Regions from separate parts of the Lutispora sp. QWL-02 genome, predicted to be linked through region 2. Evidence: riboswitches for the same ligand, from Rfam matches in the RefSeq annotation. Region 2 holds a riboswitch; each other region holds the start of a gene.
The links. A riboswitch is a leader RNA that binds a small molecule or an ion and turns the genes downstream of it on or off. The one in region 2 is predicted to bind molybdenum cofactor.

Region 1 (5,926 bases), 1.3 Mb from region 2:
TCCTGCTTTGCAATATCAATATATTTTTTTGCTCGTCCGATGCATTCATTCCCAATTGGCTCGGCAAGAGCATCTAGCGCTCTTTGCTTATAAGCATTAAACCTTTCCAAATATTCCGACTTTGCGCAATACAAGATTTGAAGGTCAACTAAGCACGAGATCATAGGGCTATTAAGACTAGATTGTGCTTCGATTCTGGTTTCCCATGGCGTACAATAGATATCATATCCCACATCTTCCAGGATGAAGCAAGAAGATATCTCCCATCCACGTTTAGTATTGTTTATTATGATTAGGTCAAGATCACTTTTTTCATGGAAATCTCCGGTACTAAAAGAACCAGTAAGACCAATAATTGCAATATCGTCCCGGAAATCTTTCTTGACGCGCTCGATCACCATATTTATTATTCTTTTATTTTTTTCGATTAAATTTTGCTTTGTCATTTCGTCCATACATTGCACTCTCCTTAATATCTAATATAACCCAATAAAGCTACATATTTGCAAGCTAAGGTAGAACAGCCAGTTACCTAGCTACCCCCTCACATATCCTGGCATGCGGTATTATCGCACCGGGCTCTTCAGCAGGTCTCATTTCTGCATCAGGCTTTGCCCGTTTTATTATTTCCTTATCGCCCTTTTCATGTTGGCTTCCGTTACGTTTACAACAAGTTGCCAGACAGGACGCAAGACGCGCTATTGGTGGGTGGTTAGCCCTTACCATATAGAAACTTTCATTCTATCAGAACCGCCAAGCTTTGCTTGGTGCACTAACGTCTGGTATCTCCAACGCTGCTGAACTGGACGGACATACAAGGAATACCCCTTGGTGGTGCTCACACCCTTAGGCATCCCTAATTGATTTATGCTGAGTGTAATAAAAAAATGCTTTACTATAAGCAGAAATCATATTCATTAACTATTAGGAATCTGCTTATATATTATTTCTGCTGCCTGTTTTGCAGAAATCTCGCTTACATCTATTTTTTCACTATCCATTCTAAAATAATTGCTTAATCTTGGCACACTTATCTCAATAATATCTTCCGTCCTAATACCCTGTTCTATATCTTTTTTAATTCTTTCAATCAATGCCTTTTCAGAACATACGATAGAGAACTTATATACAGTACAATCATCTTTGTTTAGTCTGGACAGCACATCATCAAGAATGCTTTGTTCATGCATTACCCAACAAAAAATAATATTTTGATACTCTGAGCAGGAAATAAAATTGTTTAATAGATGAGTAATATTATCTATTACCATCTTTTTAGTTTCGTCCGTCACAATAAAGGGCGACATATCCCAACACCAATCGCCGTCAAGAAAAACACATTTAGATAATAAGTTTTGCAGTTCTCTGCTTGTTGCAGTCTTTCCTACACCCATTGTGCCATTTATGAGAATAAGGTTTTTCAATCTTTCGCACCTCCCATTATATAAATTGCTTGCTCACATTATTCTAATAATGATGTAAGCTAAAATTATTTGAACCAGTTTTGAAAAATAAGCCCTGTAAAAGCAAAAAAATTTGTAATTATGTGAGCTATCGTTACAATTTTAATAGAATTGGTTTTATATGCAACCCATCCCCATAATAGTCCCATGAAAAAAGAACCGCCAACTAATGAAACAAATCCACCTTCGTATACAATTCCTTTTGCCAAATATAATGATATATGCCAAATGCCAAAAAATATTGATGGATATATATACGCTAAAATAATGTTATTGTTAAAAGCTTTATTAAAAGCTCCACGCCAAAACATTTCTTCAATAGTTCCATTTATTAATGCAAATAATAGAGCAATAAATAAAACTTGTAATCCTGCTGTTGAAGCCAATTCCTTAAATACCACAAAAAATGTGGCAATACAAGGTATGAATGCCAATAAGTAATACAACTTTCTCATTATAGTGGGAATGTTTGATTTTTGAGTATAAATTCCTCCCAGACTACTTAATCCATTAGAGTTATACACAGATACAGGCAGGCAAAATATAAACCAGTATATACAAAATCCTACTACATACCCTGCTGTTCTTCCTATTGCAACGGTAAGCAGAGGAATTAAAATCAACATCGATATACATAATATCGGAGCAATAGAAAGCAAAACAGTTTGCTTCTTCTCTAAACTTATCAACCCTAATCCTCCTTCTTCTATTAAGTTCGTTTTTATCTTAATAATTTATGTGATTAAATCAATATCAATCAGCTTGTTAATGCCCATGATATAATTGACCTAGTGTCAATCAGGTTATAGTTCTTTTTCCTCCTGTTGAACCTTGACCGTTTGCATGGATATTATCAAGCCGATTGAACACTAAATACGCAACAAAAGAAGGTGATACATTGAACCCACTTTACGTCGGTATTGATATTAGCAGCAGTTCCAATGTCGTCTATTTCATGAAACCTGATGGAACAAAACATAGCTGCTTTCCTGTTTCAAATAGTCTAGATGGCGCTAGATTATTATCCAATAGGATTGTTTCTGCAATTACTTCTGAATCCCTTACAGATCTTATCATTGGATTAGAAGCTACTTCCGTCTATGGTGACAGCCTCGTTTGTTTCTTAAGGGAAAATGGTAATCTTGCTCCATACAATAAAAAGATTCACTCAATCCCAAGCAGGTTAAAAAGTTTATGGATGCTTACATAATTGCAGATGCCCTGCGCTTTGGAAGAATCAACAATGAGGTATATACAGACGATTACCGTTACAAGGTTTTGCAGAGCCTTACACGTGCTCGTTTCTTCGCTGTTCAGAGCTAAACCAAGGATAAAAAGCGTTTCCTCAACTATTTATTTATGAAGTATTCTTCTTTGGCACAGGAGAAAGTATTCTCAGATACTTTCAGCACCACTGCATTAGCTGTCTACGAAGAGTTTGATTCCGCAGACGAGCTGGCCTACATGGATTTAGATGAACTAACTGACTTCATTAAAAAAAAGGAAAAAATCGCTTTCCTAATCCTGATGAAGTTGCTAAATTCATTCAGGCAGCTGCCAGAGGTTCCTACCGTCTGCCCAAGACAGTAAATGACTCTGTCAACCAGGTGCTATCTATATCCATAAGCTTCATAAGAGCGCTGGATGCACAGATCAAAGCTTTGCCCTGTTTTAAAAAACATAGTAGGCAGGGCTTGGGTAGGTGTCTTTTGCTTTTATTAGAGTAATGAGATTATCTCATTATTTCTTATTTTCACTACTTGACATCACATCTCTGGACTATCTTAACTGTTAATTACCTACCTATTTCTCCCTTGTATAATCTTCGATTCAACTCTCATGGATCTCCATTGAACAATTTCTTACAATTACGCAGTACTATAAACTACCTAATAAAATTGCCCTAACAAACCTGGGCATGAATGCCCGACATCTCGTCATATTTCAGATATCTTTTCCAATCTCATGTCCATCTACCTAAACATTACCATAATGATTTGGCTTTTTCTACATATAATTACTAATTTTGCGACTATTTCATAGCCATATGTTCTCCATATAAAACCTCTAAAATAAATTGTGCAAATATTTTGTGTTTTTCGTCATATTAGAAGGAGTTGTTTAATACATGTAGAATAAGTAAATTAAATGTATATCTTATAAATTTCATATCGACTCCGATTCCATATGACCGGTTAAGGTTTTTGGAACGATAGGGCATGGGTAGAAATGCCCATACCTGCCGTTGTGCAAAGGAGTCCATCTGTGTTGCAGTTTGTGCAAAAACAGATGGGCTTTTTTAATTAAATAAAGGAGGTGGAGCTGGCGTCCATGCGGCGTCCAGTAAAGGATTGAGCAAAGTATTAATGATTTCTCCGGAAAAGTGCATCGGCTGCAGAACCTGCGAGCTGATCTGCTCCTTCAACAGGATGGAGGAGTTTAATCCGAAGCAAGCTGCAGTATCCGTGCTGGCTTATGATGAGGCTGCAATAGCAGTGCCCATCATGTGCATGCAGTGCGAAGACCCTTCCTGCATGAAGGTTTGTCCTGTAGGAGCAATCGTAAAAGCGGAAAATGATGCAGTCATAATCGACGTTCAAAAATGCATCGGCTGCAAGATGTGCATAAGCGCATGTCCATTGGGCAATATCACCTATAGCCCGAAAGAGAAAAAAATGATCAAATGCGACTTGTGCGGAGGGAATCCGCAGTGTGCGGAGCTTTGTCCCTCAGGAGCAATTCAGTACAAAGAAGCTACACCTGCAAACCTTAATAAAAAGAGGAAGATCGGCGAAAGATTCAAGGATTTGTTTGGGGAGGTGTATGAATAATGTTTGGATTTACAGGCAAACTTCTCAGAGTGAATTTGACCGACAAGACCATTAAAAGAGAAGGCATTAATCCTGAGGATGCCAGGAAATACCTTGGTGCCAGAGGCTTAGGCACAAAATATTTCATGAATGAAGTTGATCCAAAGGTTGAACCTTTCAGCCCCGATAACAAGCTCATATTCATGACCGGCCCCCTGACGGGTACCTTAGCTACTTCTGCAGGCAGATATGAAGTAGTTGCCAAGGCTCCCCTGACAGGCACCATAGGAGCTTCCAATTCCGGAGGCCATTTCGGACCCGAGCTGAAGTATGCCGGTTATGACGGAATCATATTTGAAGGAAAATCAGAAAAGCCCGTTTATCTATACATAAATGATGATGAGGTGGAATTAAGAAATGCTGAGCATCTTTGGGGCAAAACCGTGTTTGAGACTACCGACATGCTGCTCGGCGAAGCAGGCGAAGATGCAAGAGTGGCCTGTATAGGCCCCGGGGGAGAAAAGCTGGTACTATTCGCAACGGTCATGAATGACAAAAATAGAGCTGCAGGCAGATCAGGCCTTGGTGCCGTAATGGGCTCAAAAAATCTTAAGGCTGTAGCAGTAAAGGGCTCAAAATCTGTAGAGGTTGCAAAACCCAAGGAATTTCTTGATATATGCAAGAAAGGCAGAACGATGCTGAAGGATCATCCCGTTACGGGTGCAGGCTTAGCCGCCTATGGCACTGAAGTCCTTGTCAATATTTTGAATCAATCCGGTGCCCTTCCCACTAGAAACTGGAGAGACGGCGGCATATTTGAGCATGCTGATGAGACAGCAGGGGAGACTTTGACGGAAAAATATTTGGTGAGAAATAAAGGCTGCTTCGGCTGCAATATGGGATGCGGCAGAGTGACCAGGATACCGGAGGGCAAATTTAAAAGCTTTGGTGAGGGGCCTGAGTATGAAGCAGGCTGGTCTTACGGAGCAGATTGTGGTGTCAGGAACCTGGAAGCCATATGCAAGGCAAATTTCATATGCAATGAATTAGGCATTGACCCCATAACCATGGGCTCCACTATAGCCTGTGCAATGGAGTTGTATGACAAAGGAATATTGACCAGAGAAGAGTTAGGTAGAGATCTTCCTTTCGGAGATGATGAAGGAATCGTAGAGTTTACCAGAATGACAGGCTTGAGAGAGGGCTTCGGTGATACAATGGCTATGGGCTCCTATAGAATGGCGGAGCTTTATGGTCATCCGGAGCTTTCAATGTCCGTAAAGAAGCAGGAAATGCCCGCTTATGACGGCAGAGGAGTACAGGGTATGGGCCTTGAATATGCTACTTCAAACCGCGGCGGCTGCCATGTAAGGGGATATCTTACATCCCCTGAGGTACTGGGAATACCAGCTAAGCTTGATCCTTTAGTAACAACCGATAAGGCTCCATGGTTAAAGACATTCCAGGATTTGACTGCAGTAGTTGATTCTGCAGGCATATGTCTTTTCACTACCTTTGGTATAGGGCTTCCCGAGATAGCCGAAATGATTAGAACAGCTTTGGGCTGGAAATGCTCAGATGCTGAAATATTGCAGATAGGTGAAAGAATATGGAACTTAGAAAAACTATTTAATCTGGAAGCAGGCTTCACAA
Region 2 (5,926 bases):
ACGCTTCATCTACATCCATATTATCCAGGTATAAATTTCTATCCACTCTATCCACCTCCTATTTTTTAACCACTGAAGGTCACTGAATTTTTGTGAAGTTTCCGTGTCTTTCAATGGTTTCCGTCTCCTATTCAGTCTCAAAACAGCGCTACTCTCACCCTTTCACCCTTTTTGACGCCTTCCTTATTCTCAGATATCCTGATATAGCCCACGGATCTGGCTACTGTTGTTATGGCGGCGGATTTGCCGTAGATGGGAACAGCTTCGTATTGCCCATCCCTTTCAAGCAATTCCACCGGCTGATAGGTTTCTTTGCCCTGTGCAGAATGTATGTTTTCTCCGCATGAGGCTTCGACATATACTATATCTTCACTCATTGAGTAATATTTTCTTATGAGATAGTCTACAAAAACCTTATATATAACCATTGCTGAGGAAGGATGTCCCGGCAAGCCGAACAGGGCCTTTCCTCCTGCCTTCCCGATTATAGTGGGCTTGCCGGGCTTGACTGCTACTCCATGTACAAGGATCTCCCCGCCCTCTGTAGATTCTATAGCCTTGGCAGTCATATCCTTGGCACCGACGGAGCTGCCCCCCGACAGCACCACTATATCCGACATTTTCAAAGCCTGGTCTATAGCTTCTCTGAGCTTGCTGAAATCATCGGGCACCAGCAGCTTAAGGCTTATCTCCGCGCCCGACTCCTCCGCCATAGCAGATATCAGATGTGTATTGATATCCCTTATCTGACCGTACCGGACCTCTCCGAAGGAGTCTACTATTTCATCTCCTGTGGATATTACCGAAAGCTTGAGCTTTTTAAATACCTTTATATATCCAATGCCCAGGGCTGATAAAACTCCGATATCCCTGGATCTTATTTTTTCCCCTTTTAATAAAATCTTGCTGCCCGATTTCACATCATCGCCTTTTTTTATAATGCCCTGACCCGGAGCCACCGGCGTATAAACAGCTATGGTGCTTTCATCCAGGTTCTCCACGTATTCTATCATCACAACTGCATCGGCGCCTCCAGGTATCATGGCTCCTGTAGGCACATATATGGCCTTGCCCGCTGAAACCTTGCCTTCAGCAGCCTTACCCATCTCCACATGACCCGAGACCTCCAGAAAAACCGGCATGCTCTCGCCTGCTCCATAGGTGTCTCTTGATAACACCGCATAGCCGTCCACTACAGATCTGGAAAACTGAGGCAGTTCGATGGGAGACAGCACATCTTCGAATGCTATCCTCCCCAGGCTTTGTTCAGTGGGAACTTGTTCCGATTTATCATAGTTATCAGTAAATGACTCATCAATCTTTTTTCTAACCTTATCAGATGTATCTACATTCAAAAGCTTCATCATTTCGCCTCCTTAAATAGAGTCCAAGTTTCAGAGCTCAGAGCTCAGGATTTTGGGTATTCCTATAGGGTCATATTCCCTATGTATTCACATCCCTAGTTTAAAATAGCACATGTCTGCATATAATTCCATAGTCAGTGATAGAAAATGCGAAGCATTTTTTATGCTTCGCATATGATCCGGCACACTATTTCGCATCGGGTACAAAGAGCTGATAACCGTTCTTTTTGTATTCTTTAATGATGGTCTGACCTTCCTGGGAGGTTATAAACTCGACAAAAGCCATCGCTGAGTTATAGCCTATATTAGGATATTTAGCGGGATTTATTGCAATTACTCCGTAGGGGTTGAACAATGCTTTGTCCCCTTGAAGCACTATCTTCATATTCACTTTATCCTGATAAGCATACCAGGTACCGCTGTCAACCAATGTATAAGCTCCCTGCTCATTTGCCATGGTCAAAGTGGCTCCCATCCCTTGCCCAACCTCCATGTACCATTTCTGGGCTTTTGGGTCAATATTCGCCAGCTTCCATAAATCCTTTTCCTTCTTATGGGTTCCCGATTCATCACCTCTGGATATAAAGGTCGATCCATTGTCAGCAATCGCTTTCATGGCTGACACTGCATCCTTTGCTTCCGATACTTTAGCCGGATCATCCTTGGGGCCGACCAACAAGAAGAAGTTATACATTACATCTCTTCTGTTCACTCCAAAGCCCTCTGCTACGAAGGCATCTTCTGATTTTCTGGAATGAACAAGGATTACATCCGCATCTCCTCTTTTGCCCATCTCTATAGCTTCACCGGTGCCCACTGCGATAACCTTCACATTGACGCCATACTTCTTACTGAAGGCAGGGACTAATGTATCCAAAAGTCCTGTGTCCTGAGTACTGGTTGTAGTCGCCAATACTATATTCTTCTCCAGCTTGGAAAGATCGATTTTGGTCTCTAACGATTTGAGCTGTTCCTCCAGCTTTATTTTTTCTTCCACTAACTTATCTATTCCTTTATCAAAACCCTCCAGATATTTGCCGGTGACATAGCCCACCCTTTTGTCAGGATGGCTAATTTTGTACCAATTGCCCACCTTGCCTAAGACAACTACTTCAGTTCCTTTTTTAATTACATCTAAAATATCCTGATCAACCCCGGGTCCTTTTCTGAAATATGCATTGACTGTAGTCCTGGCCAGTCCTGCGAGCGGAGCATTGTCCGCATACGCGGCAGTTGCTGCCCCAAGCATTACGCTGAAAGCAAATACCAAAACCAGAATGGTTGCAAAAATTTTTGAGTTCTTTCTCATTATTCCCTCTCCTTTAATAAATCATTTTACCATTTATAAAAGCCCCTGTGATCTCATTTTTGGGGCAATTAAACAGATTCTCCGTAGTATCATAATCTACGATCTTGCCGTTGAGCATAAAAATAGTATTGTCTGAGAGCCTCTTCGCCTGAAACATGTTATGAGTGACTATAATGACGGAAAGGCCATAATTAGCTTTGCCAAACTTGATCAGATCCTCAATGATAGATATATTTGCAGGGTCCAGATTGGCTGTAGGCTCGTCTAAAAGAAGCGCCTTAGGTCTCACTACCATAGCTCTGCCGATTGCCACTCTTTGAGCCTCTCCCCCTGATAAAGTGGCGGCATTTTGATTCCTCTTGTCCTTCAGCCCGATTATCCCCAGCACTTCTTCGACTTTCTGACCGATTTCTTCTTTTTTCATTTTTCTAAGCTTTAAGCCATAAGCCAGGTTCTCATATACCGTGGTGGTAAACACCAAAGGCTTCTGAAATACCATGACCATGTTTCTCCTGATGCTTAAGGTCAAAGCTTTTTCTCCCAGTTTAGTGCCTTCAAACCATATACTGCCTGAGGAAGGTGCTTCTATTACATTGAGCAGGTGTAAAAGAGTGCTCTTGCCCGCTCCGCTTGGACCTATGACTGCAGTAATCTTTTCCTTTTGTATTTTCATCTCTTCAATATCTAATACAGTTCTGCCCAAATATTCTTTTTTTAGATTCTCTGCCTTAAATATATAGTCTTCCAAATCAGACCCTCCTTCCTTTCAGAAACTGAAGGAAAAAATTTATGATAAAGGAAAGAAGCAGAAGTATGATTCCCAATGCGAGAGCTGTCTGGAATTCTCCCATGCCTTTTTGCAATGCTATAGCAGTGGTCATCACTCTGGTCTGATATCTCACATTGCCTCCTACCATCATAACTGCACCGACCTCAGCCATGAGCCTTCCAAAAGCGGTTATAACCGCTGTGCCGATGCCATATCTGGCTTCTCTCAGGATGACAGCAAAAAGCTGAAAGGAAGATGCACCCATTGTAATTGAAGTTTTTATTAGCAGGTCATCCAAAGACATAAGAGCGGTATGGGTAAGCCCCGTCACAATAGGCAATGCTAATATTGTCTGTGCTATTATCATTGCAGCCGGTGTAAACAGCAATCTCAGATCGCCGAACAGCCCCATCTGATTGGAAAGCATGATATACACAAATAAGCCTACCACCACAGGGGGAAGGCCCATAAAGGTGCTGATTATATTGAGTATGATCCCTCGCCCGGGAAACTTTTTCATATACAGTATTGCAGCAATGGGAATGCCCATTATGCTGCTTATTATCAGGGATACTGCAGATATTTTGAGCGTCAGAAGAATTATGCCGTAGAGTTCCTTATCGAAGGAGAAAAGAAGGCTGAGAGCTTTAGTAAACGCTTCTGCAAAATATGTCATGAAAATCACCTTTCGCCTGTTTTAATAAAAAAAATAAAGATTATTGCATATAACCATGTTTGGTACCAAGCTCAAAAAGAGCAATCCGAAAGGATTGCTCTTCTAATTCTAATATAATAGAATCTGATTTTTCCTTTCCAAATACGGGAGGCTTCAGCATTTCTGCCGGAGCCCTTCGGTTTAATTTTCATGGGCTTGTCCTTTAGAAAATTAAACTCGGAAAATCTTACTATATTTAAGATATCATATATTTATATCTTTTTCAAAGCTTTTATACCTTTTCTGGGCCGTCTTCAGCATCGGATGAAACCTTTGCCGTCCTTATATATACGTTGTAATAGGATAAAGGAACTATTACAGCGCCGCCGATAATGTTTCCGATGGTCACGGGGATCAAGTTCTTCATCCAGATTTGGCCCCAGGTGATTGGTGCACCTATGAACATTCCCAAAGGCGCAAAATACATATTTGCCACACTATGTTCATAACCGCAGAGCACAAAAAGCATTATGGGAAACCAGCAGGAAAATATTTTGCTTATAATATCTCTCGATCCTGTGGCCATCCAGACAGCCAGTACGACAAGGATATTGCACAAAATGCCTCTTATAACAGCGGCTCCAAAGGGTATGGCAACCTTGGCATTTGCTATTGCTATCGCCTTTTCTGCTGCTGCTCCCGTCATGAGATCGCTGTTGGCCACCAGTAAGGCCAATATGACGGAGCCCGCAAAATTTGAGAAATAAACTACTGCCCAATTTCTAAGAAGGTCTCTGACTTTATAATTGCAATTCAAGCAGCCCAATACCATCAAATTATTCCCGGTGAAAAGCTCTCCGCCGCAAATAACAACAAGCATCAATCCTACCGGGAAGGCCGCGGCAAAAATAAATTTAGACATGCCCAGATCAATACTTGCATAAGTCTGCCCGATAATAATTGCTCCTTGAGCGCCAAAGCCTATAAAGGCTCCTGCAAAAATACCCAAAATAATCATATGAATCACCGAAAGCTTCGCTTTGCCGGCACCGGCATCAATAGTAGCCTGAGCAATCTCTTTTGGAGTAAGCAATCTCTTTTCCATCAAGATGTTCCTTTCTATTATAATATACATTATCTCCCTCAGGTTAATTTTAACATTTTCCTCACAATGCGTCTATGAGCGGTAGAGATTTTTAATAATTGATTTATGGGCTATGATATTTTTTAACATTTCCTTCCCTGCTTAATATCTCTTTTTCCCAAAATTATTTTTGTTCTAAGCATATTTTACATTACGCAAATCCTTATTACAATGCAATAAAATTAAACGAGACTTCATCCATACTTGCTAAATTCCAACTATATAGAACAAAGGCTTTTAACGAAAAGTGCAGACTAAGGAAATTTATAATTCCCTATGCATTATAAAAAGACAGGCCCAAAAGAATATCCTTCTGAACCTGTTTTCCTATTTAGCTAACATATGCGTTTGCTTCATATAAAGCCTTTTAATGCTTTATAGCGAAGACAATACTGCTGCCTTGCTGATAATTCCCTTTAGTTTTTTCCCCTCATCAAGCACTGCTATGGGATATTTAGATTTGGCGGCCAAATGCAATACATCTTCGATAAGCTTTTCTTCATTTACAGTATATACATCGCTGGTTATCATGGAGGACAAAGCCAATCCCTCTTTATTTGCACGAACCGCATCATTGATAGTTATGACGCCTATGAATTTCATTTCATCGTCTGCCACATATGCCGTAGAGACACTATTGGCTCTCATCTCTCTTATGGCTTGGATGGGAGCATCCTTGGGCCTC
Region 3 (5,926 bases), 1.5 Mb from region 2:
TTTCACACACAAGATATTTCAATAAGCATTTTAAGAAGCATTATAGATGCACTCCGATGCAATATAGAAAAAAGCATGACTTGTCTGCCGAAGAATATGAGGCTATGAAAAAGTATGACACTCTTCCTATTAATACCGCTCTGGAGCATATTGCAAATTATCTTGAAGATTATCCCAGATTTCATTCTGAAAACAGGATAATAAAGCTGGATATCGACCTGATCGGCAATGCCCATGGGGATTCATGGACAACAGGAATTGAGTCCGTGTATTTAGGCTGCTGCAGAGAGCTGTATTCCCAAAGGAAAATGGCATATATAGCTCAAGCGAAGAAGGATTTAAACTTCAAATACGGGATAATAAGCAATGTTTTTTTGAAAAAAAGCCATACCTTTAACCAGATAGCATACTGGGAAGAAATGAGGGAGATATTTTGCTCCTTGATGAAGCTGGATATAATACCTCAGATCATATTGGATGATGAGGATACAGATATAGAGCCTTTCATGAACTATTACAAAGGGTTTTTCGGTGAAGATGCGATGAAGGAGTGGTCCCTATGCAACTTCAAGGATATGGAGCGGAAGCCTGACTTAAGCCTTGATCCTCTATATGACACTGCTTATATGATACCGCTGATCATCGATGCTTATATAAACCAAAAGGAGGATATGCCGTGCCCGGCACTGTTTGACGAATTGAGTGATGAGGAAATTGATAATTCCGTTTTCTTCGGCGGAAAGGGTCTCATAAATAAATATGGTATGAAAAAACCTTCATACTATGCCTACAGTTTTTTATCCCTACTGGGAGAAAATATGATCGATAAAGGAGACGGATATATAATAACCCAAAGGGATGGAAACTATCAGATACTGCTCTACCTATATGACGATAAGCTGAAAAGCCCTGGGATCAAAGATAGAGCCCTCAAAAAATCCGGAATGAGAACCATGCTGAAGCGAAAGTATTCCATCAACTTATCTTCCCTCCCCGATGATTTCAGGGTCATATCTTACAATATAAATGAAAAAAACGGATCAACCTACGATAATTGGATTTCCATCGGGGCCCCAAAAGCTTTGACTGGTGAAGAACTAAAGCTGCTTGACACTGCATCCGGACCTTCTGTAAAATTCTATAACGCAGGCAAGAGCCCTGTCTTTAACATAATATCAGCCTTAGAAGGCTATGGAGCCAACTTGATTCAGCTTCAAAAAGTACAAAAGCACCTATAACATGGTGCTTTTTATTTATTCGACGACTTACGAAAAACTTCAGGTGCTTAAACTTATACCTTTTAACGGTTACCTTGGTGAATGAAAAAAATTACAAATATGTATATACTTTTTATTGAGGATGATGTCTGTCCGTTTACGAAAGGTTGTGATCGACATGAAAATCAATAGAAATATATTCAAATCAGAAAACACAGATAAGCTTCTCATTAAATTTGCAGTGCCTACCATCATAGCTCTATTAGTCATAGAGCTATATAACATGGTGGATACCATATATGTAGGTCGGTATCTGGGAAGCACAGCCATAGGAGCATTGGCAATAGCCTTCCCTGTTCAGCGCCTTATTTCCGCCTTGGGCCTTTTGATAGCCGTGGGTTCCTATACCGCGGCATCAAGATATCTGGGAGAAAAAAATTATGATGATCTGAAAGCTGTAATAAAAAATTCTCTGGTCCTTACCATACTGATAATGTCTGCAATTACATCTCTCCTGTATTTCTTTTTGGATCCCATAATAATAGGGCTGGGTGCAAGCCAAAGCATATTGCCTTATTCCAAGGATTATATAGGCATTGTGATATTCGGAGGCGTATTTCAATCTTTAGCTATAGTGATGTGCTATATCATAACTGCTCTGGGAAACCCTAGAATAACCCTTAAGGCCACAGGCTTAGGAGCTGTTTTAAATATAATACTGGATTATGTATTGGTGGCCTATTATCCTTTAGGCGTGAAAGGAGCAGCAATTTCAACAGTTTTATCTCAGTTCATATCCTTCTTATATGCATGGCACAAATTCAGCTATGTGAAAAAGGATTTGAATTTAGGCTGGAAGCTCAGGCTTAATCATGGTATTTCTTCAGAGATCCTCTTGATAGGCTTCTCCACCTTTGTGATAGAAATATCCGACGCAGTAGTAGCTGTGCTATTGAACAACCTTCTCCTGTCCTACGGAGGGGATAAGGCATTGATAATAATAGGTGTTACCACAAGGATCTCAATGTTCCTGTTTATTACCGTGATCGGCATAAGCTCTTCCATGCAGCCCATAGCGGCATTTAATTACGGAGCTGATAATTATGATAAGGTAAAAGATGTGGTAAAAAAATCAATCGATTATGCGACCGTGTCATCAGCTATTGTGTGGCTGTTGATGATGGTCTTCCCTCAATATATTATAGGCTTCTTTATGGCTGATTCCGAACTGCTTATAGATACCATAAGAATCCTGAGAACCATAATATCCATTTTCCCCGTTGTAGGCGTATACTATGTTGCAATATACTTTTACCAGGCAATGGGGGAAGGCAGGGGTTCCTTCCTCTTGTCCATTTACAGGCAAATTGTAGTGTTCATTCCTCTTATGTTTATAATGGCCAAATCCATGGGCTTACCGGGAATCTGGCTGTCCTTTCCCATATCGGACATGATCTCTTGCTTAACCGGCATCTATTATATAAAGCGCGCTTTTGATATAGTGGAAGAGCCGGAATACTAAACAGGCGATTAGCCTTGCATTGACAACTGTTTAACGTTATAATATAGATATAATTTCCATAAGCTCAATAAACAGAAATACTCCGATTTTATGCATCTAAACGAATTATACGCGCAAGATGCATAAAACGAAAGGGTATTGCAGGAAACTGCAGTGCCTTCCAGTGCGAAAAGGAGTAATAAACCGGCTTTTTAAAACTTCTTTTTGCTATAAAAGAAGTTTTTTTATTACTCATTTCCATTACGAGTAAACTGTGTCAAAATTTTAAATAGGAGGAGAGCATTATGAGCTATTCAAACACTAAGAAATCCTTGAAGGTACTGGCACTATTAACAGCTTTTACCCTTATATTTTCATCCCTTGGCCTTATAGCTCCGGATGTATTAGGAAGTTCTGTATACGCAGAAGCATGGACTCCTAAAACGGAGCAGCCTATTGTTGTGGTTACGGGCCAGGGTATAGGATTCACCGATGAAAAATCGTATACTCTAAGCGAACTCATATCAATGCAGCATGTTACAAATCTTTACTCCACAATAAACACCACTCCCACCAAGAGCATATATCTTGGGAAGGGAGTAAAAGTCGATGATCTCCTGAGCAAATCAGGCTTCACCAAAGACAAATATGATCTATTCAAGATAGCTTTTGCAGCCAAGGATGGTTACAAGGTCACCTTCGACCCTTCTCACAAAGGAGATTCTACCACTTCCAAGGTATTGACCACCCCATCCTACGGTATGGAAAGATATTATTTCCCCAAACTGGGCAGCGGACAAGCCGACGGCAAAATCCCCGTGGATACCATACTGGCCTTCGGAAGAGCCGGCGATAGGGGTAAACCTGAGATAATACCCCAAAGCAGTTCTATAGAAGCTTTGACTGATAAGGATGCACCCCTCTTGATGGTAGGCCAGCAGCATGTGGAAGAACAAAATAATCCCTTGTTTAATAAAACCATACAAAAAATACTTGTTGGCGAAGAACTGCCTGCAGTTCTGAAAATAGGTAATAAGGATTATACAAGAGCTGAAATACTCCTCATGCCTAAAATGGCAGGCAATTGGACCTATACTAAAAAAACAGGCCCGGTGGCTGACTACTGTGTGGGAGTTCCTTTGAGCGAACTTCTCAATGGCTATGACGATAAGGACAAAGTAGAATTTATATCTGCCGACGGCTATGCAAATGATCCTGTTACCGTAGGAGATATAAAAGATTCCTCCAAGCAGTACATACTGGCCTATGAAGCAGGCACCGGCTCCGGTGACTCCAAAGCAGTCTGTGACACTGCAAAGGATAACCCGGCTATAGTCGGTTATTTCAGGATATACAGCCAAAACGGCTCCTTAATAAAGCTGGTCAACGAGATCAAGGTCACTCCGTCCGGCGGAACAGACTATTCCAAGAGTCCTTACAAGCACATTACAAACGGCGGAGTTGCCGGCGATGCACCTTACAATATAGATGCAATAACAGGAGCAACATTGACCTTTGAAGGTCCCGGCCTTGCGGCCAGCATACCTCTCTCCATCAGAGAAATGGAGAACCAAAATGCAGGTGCCTTCCGCGGAGATTATAAGGATATTCGAAGCGGAAAAGAGACTGTACTTAAATATGAAGGAATCCGTCTTGAATACCTATTGAAGAATATGACCTCCGGCACAACCGGTATAAAGCTCACCGATTCCGCCTATAAGGTGCTCTTAAAAAACAGAGTGAGACAGACCATAGCAGAATTTACCTTAGAGCAAATTGCCCAGGCTGAAGCACAGGGCAAGCCCATAATCATATCCTATGGAACCTCAAACCGGGACGGCTCCAATCCGAGGCCATTTGTCTATGATGCAGGAGCAGGTGCCGATGCGTCCTTGGGCAATGAGGATGGCTGTATAAAGCTTGTTTATGATAAATCAGCCTTCCGCTTTGATCCGAACCCCAGCTATACCAAGTTCGGAAACATTGCATACATCTATGTGGCAGAGAATGATTCCCCGGGCTATAAGCATGATAAAGCCCCTTACGACAAAGCAGAGAATTCTCAGTACATAATAACCGTTACGGGAGATAAGATCGGAAGAGAAGTAAACTATACAGTAAAGCAAATAGAAGATATGGTCAAGTATGAAGACAGCAAGCCCGCTATAAGCGGCATGGGCTATAGAGCCGAATACAGCCTCTCCAACTCAACCTACTGGTATGTCAATGAATATGAAGGGGTTAAGCTGTGGGAGCTTCTGAAGAAATCCGGAGTCCCCGAAGCCATGGCCAAGGGCGAAGGCTCCAAGACCGTGGTGCAATTTGCCGCTACAGACGGCTATAAGGATTTTGACAAGTTCACTCTGGCTCAGATAGCAGATCCCGGTCTATTCGGATACTATGAAAAGAACCCCGCCGATTTGAACGACGGAAAATACGCTTCCAAGGATGAAGATGATTTAAGATCCACCGGTTATCCCGTTTTAGTAGCCTATGGGGTCAACGGATATCCATATGTTATAAAAAATATTCTGGACGGCTATAAGAGCGGCCTTGGCAATGATGGAGGCCCCTTGCGCATCATATCCGGCAAAACAGAATACCACCATGCCAACGGCTCAAAGCAGGCCAAGCTGCTGGATAAGATAATCGTGGGCAATGAAGTCAACTACAGCACCCACAGCGGGAATCCGGACGAAAATTATAAATCTCTCGCTTCTCAAAAGATAGATGTAAAAGTGATAGGCATGGATGGAAGCACTCTCAAGAATCTAAGCTACACAATAGCAGATATAGAAAGCATGATTTACGGAGCCGATATCTCCAATACTGAAAAGGTTAAGGCTAAAGTAAAGGATTTCTACAAGGTCAAAAAAGGCGATAAAGCTTACATCGATTTGTATGAGGGTATAGATCTTAGCTATTTCCTGAAGGAGAAGGCTCAGATACCCGGGATCAAAGGCACAGTGATCCTTACAGGCTCTAAGGGAGAATCCTTGACCGTATCCCTGGACGATATATTCTATAACAGCAAAAAATCCATCCTGGCTTTTGCTAAAAACGGCACCCCCATGGTACCGGATAAAGACTCTAAGGGTTATGTCAGCTCCTATACGGACGGAACAGGCGAGAAGATCAATGTGAAGAACGACGGCGGGCCTCTTATGATGATCATGCCCCAGGAAAAATCCATAAATGCGGTTGCTTC

Region 1: it holds a riboswitch for molybdenum cofactor, as region 2 does, so the genes downstream of both, AC4HCY_RS03340 (4Fe-4S dicluster domain-containing protein) here and AC4HCY_RS18695 (ABC transporter permease) in region 2, are expected to answer to the same signal.
Region 3: it holds a riboswitch for molybdenum cofactor, as region 2 does, so the genes downstream of both, AC4HCY_RS03960 (ligand-binding sensor domain-containing protein) here and AC4HCY_RS18695 (ABC transporter permease) in region 2, are expected to answer to the same signal.

Annotation. Positions count from the first base shown of each region.
Region 1 is NZ_CM177762.1:758,816-764,741, reverse strand. It holds gene AC4HCY_RS03365 (nucleotidyltransferase domain-containing protein) at 1-455, opposite strand, end outside; gene AC4HCY_RS03360 (AAA family ATPase) at 918-1,424, opposite strand; gene AC4HCY_RS03355 (CPBP family intramembrane glutamic endopeptidase) at 1,490-2,152, opposite strand; gene AC4HCY_RS03350 (hypothetical protein) at 2,419-2,673, shown strand; gene AC4HCY_RS03345 (hypothetical protein) at 2,838-3,053, shown strand; molybdenum cofactor riboswitch at 3,627-3,737, shown strand; gene AC4HCY_RS03340 (4Fe-4S dicluster domain-containing protein) at 3,815-4,294, shown strand; gene AC4HCY_RS03335 (aldehyde ferredoxin oxidoreductase family protein) at 4,294-5,926, shown strand, end outside.
Region 2 is NZ_CM177762.1:3,920,524-3,926,449, forward strand. It holds gene AC4HCY_RS18675 (molybdopterin biosynthesis protein) at 1-46, opposite strand, end outside; gene AC4HCY_RS18680 (molybdopterin molybdotransferase MoeA) at 138-1,367, opposite strand; gene AC4HCY_RS18685 (substrate-binding domain-containing protein) at 1,552-2,673, opposite strand; gene AC4HCY_RS18690 (ABC transporter ATP-binding protein) at 2,687-3,421, opposite strand; gene AC4HCY_RS18695 (ABC transporter permease) at 3,423-4,118, opposite strand; molybdenum cofactor riboswitch at 4,233-4,352, opposite strand; gene AC4HCY_RS18700 (formate/nitrite transporter family protein) at 4,390-5,202, opposite strand; gene AC4HCY_RS18705 (quaternary amine ABC transporter ATP-binding protein) at 5,617-5,926, opposite strand, start outside.
Region 3 is NZ_CM177762.1:880,424-886,349, reverse strand. It holds gene AC4HCY_RS03970 (helix-turn-helix domain-containing protein) at 1-1,238, shown strand, start outside; gene AC4HCY_RS03965 (MATE family efflux transporter) at 1,396-2,739, shown strand; molybdenum cofactor riboswitch at 2,808-2,931, shown strand; gene AC4HCY_RS03960 (ligand-binding sensor domain-containing protein) at 3,024-5,926, shown strand, end outside.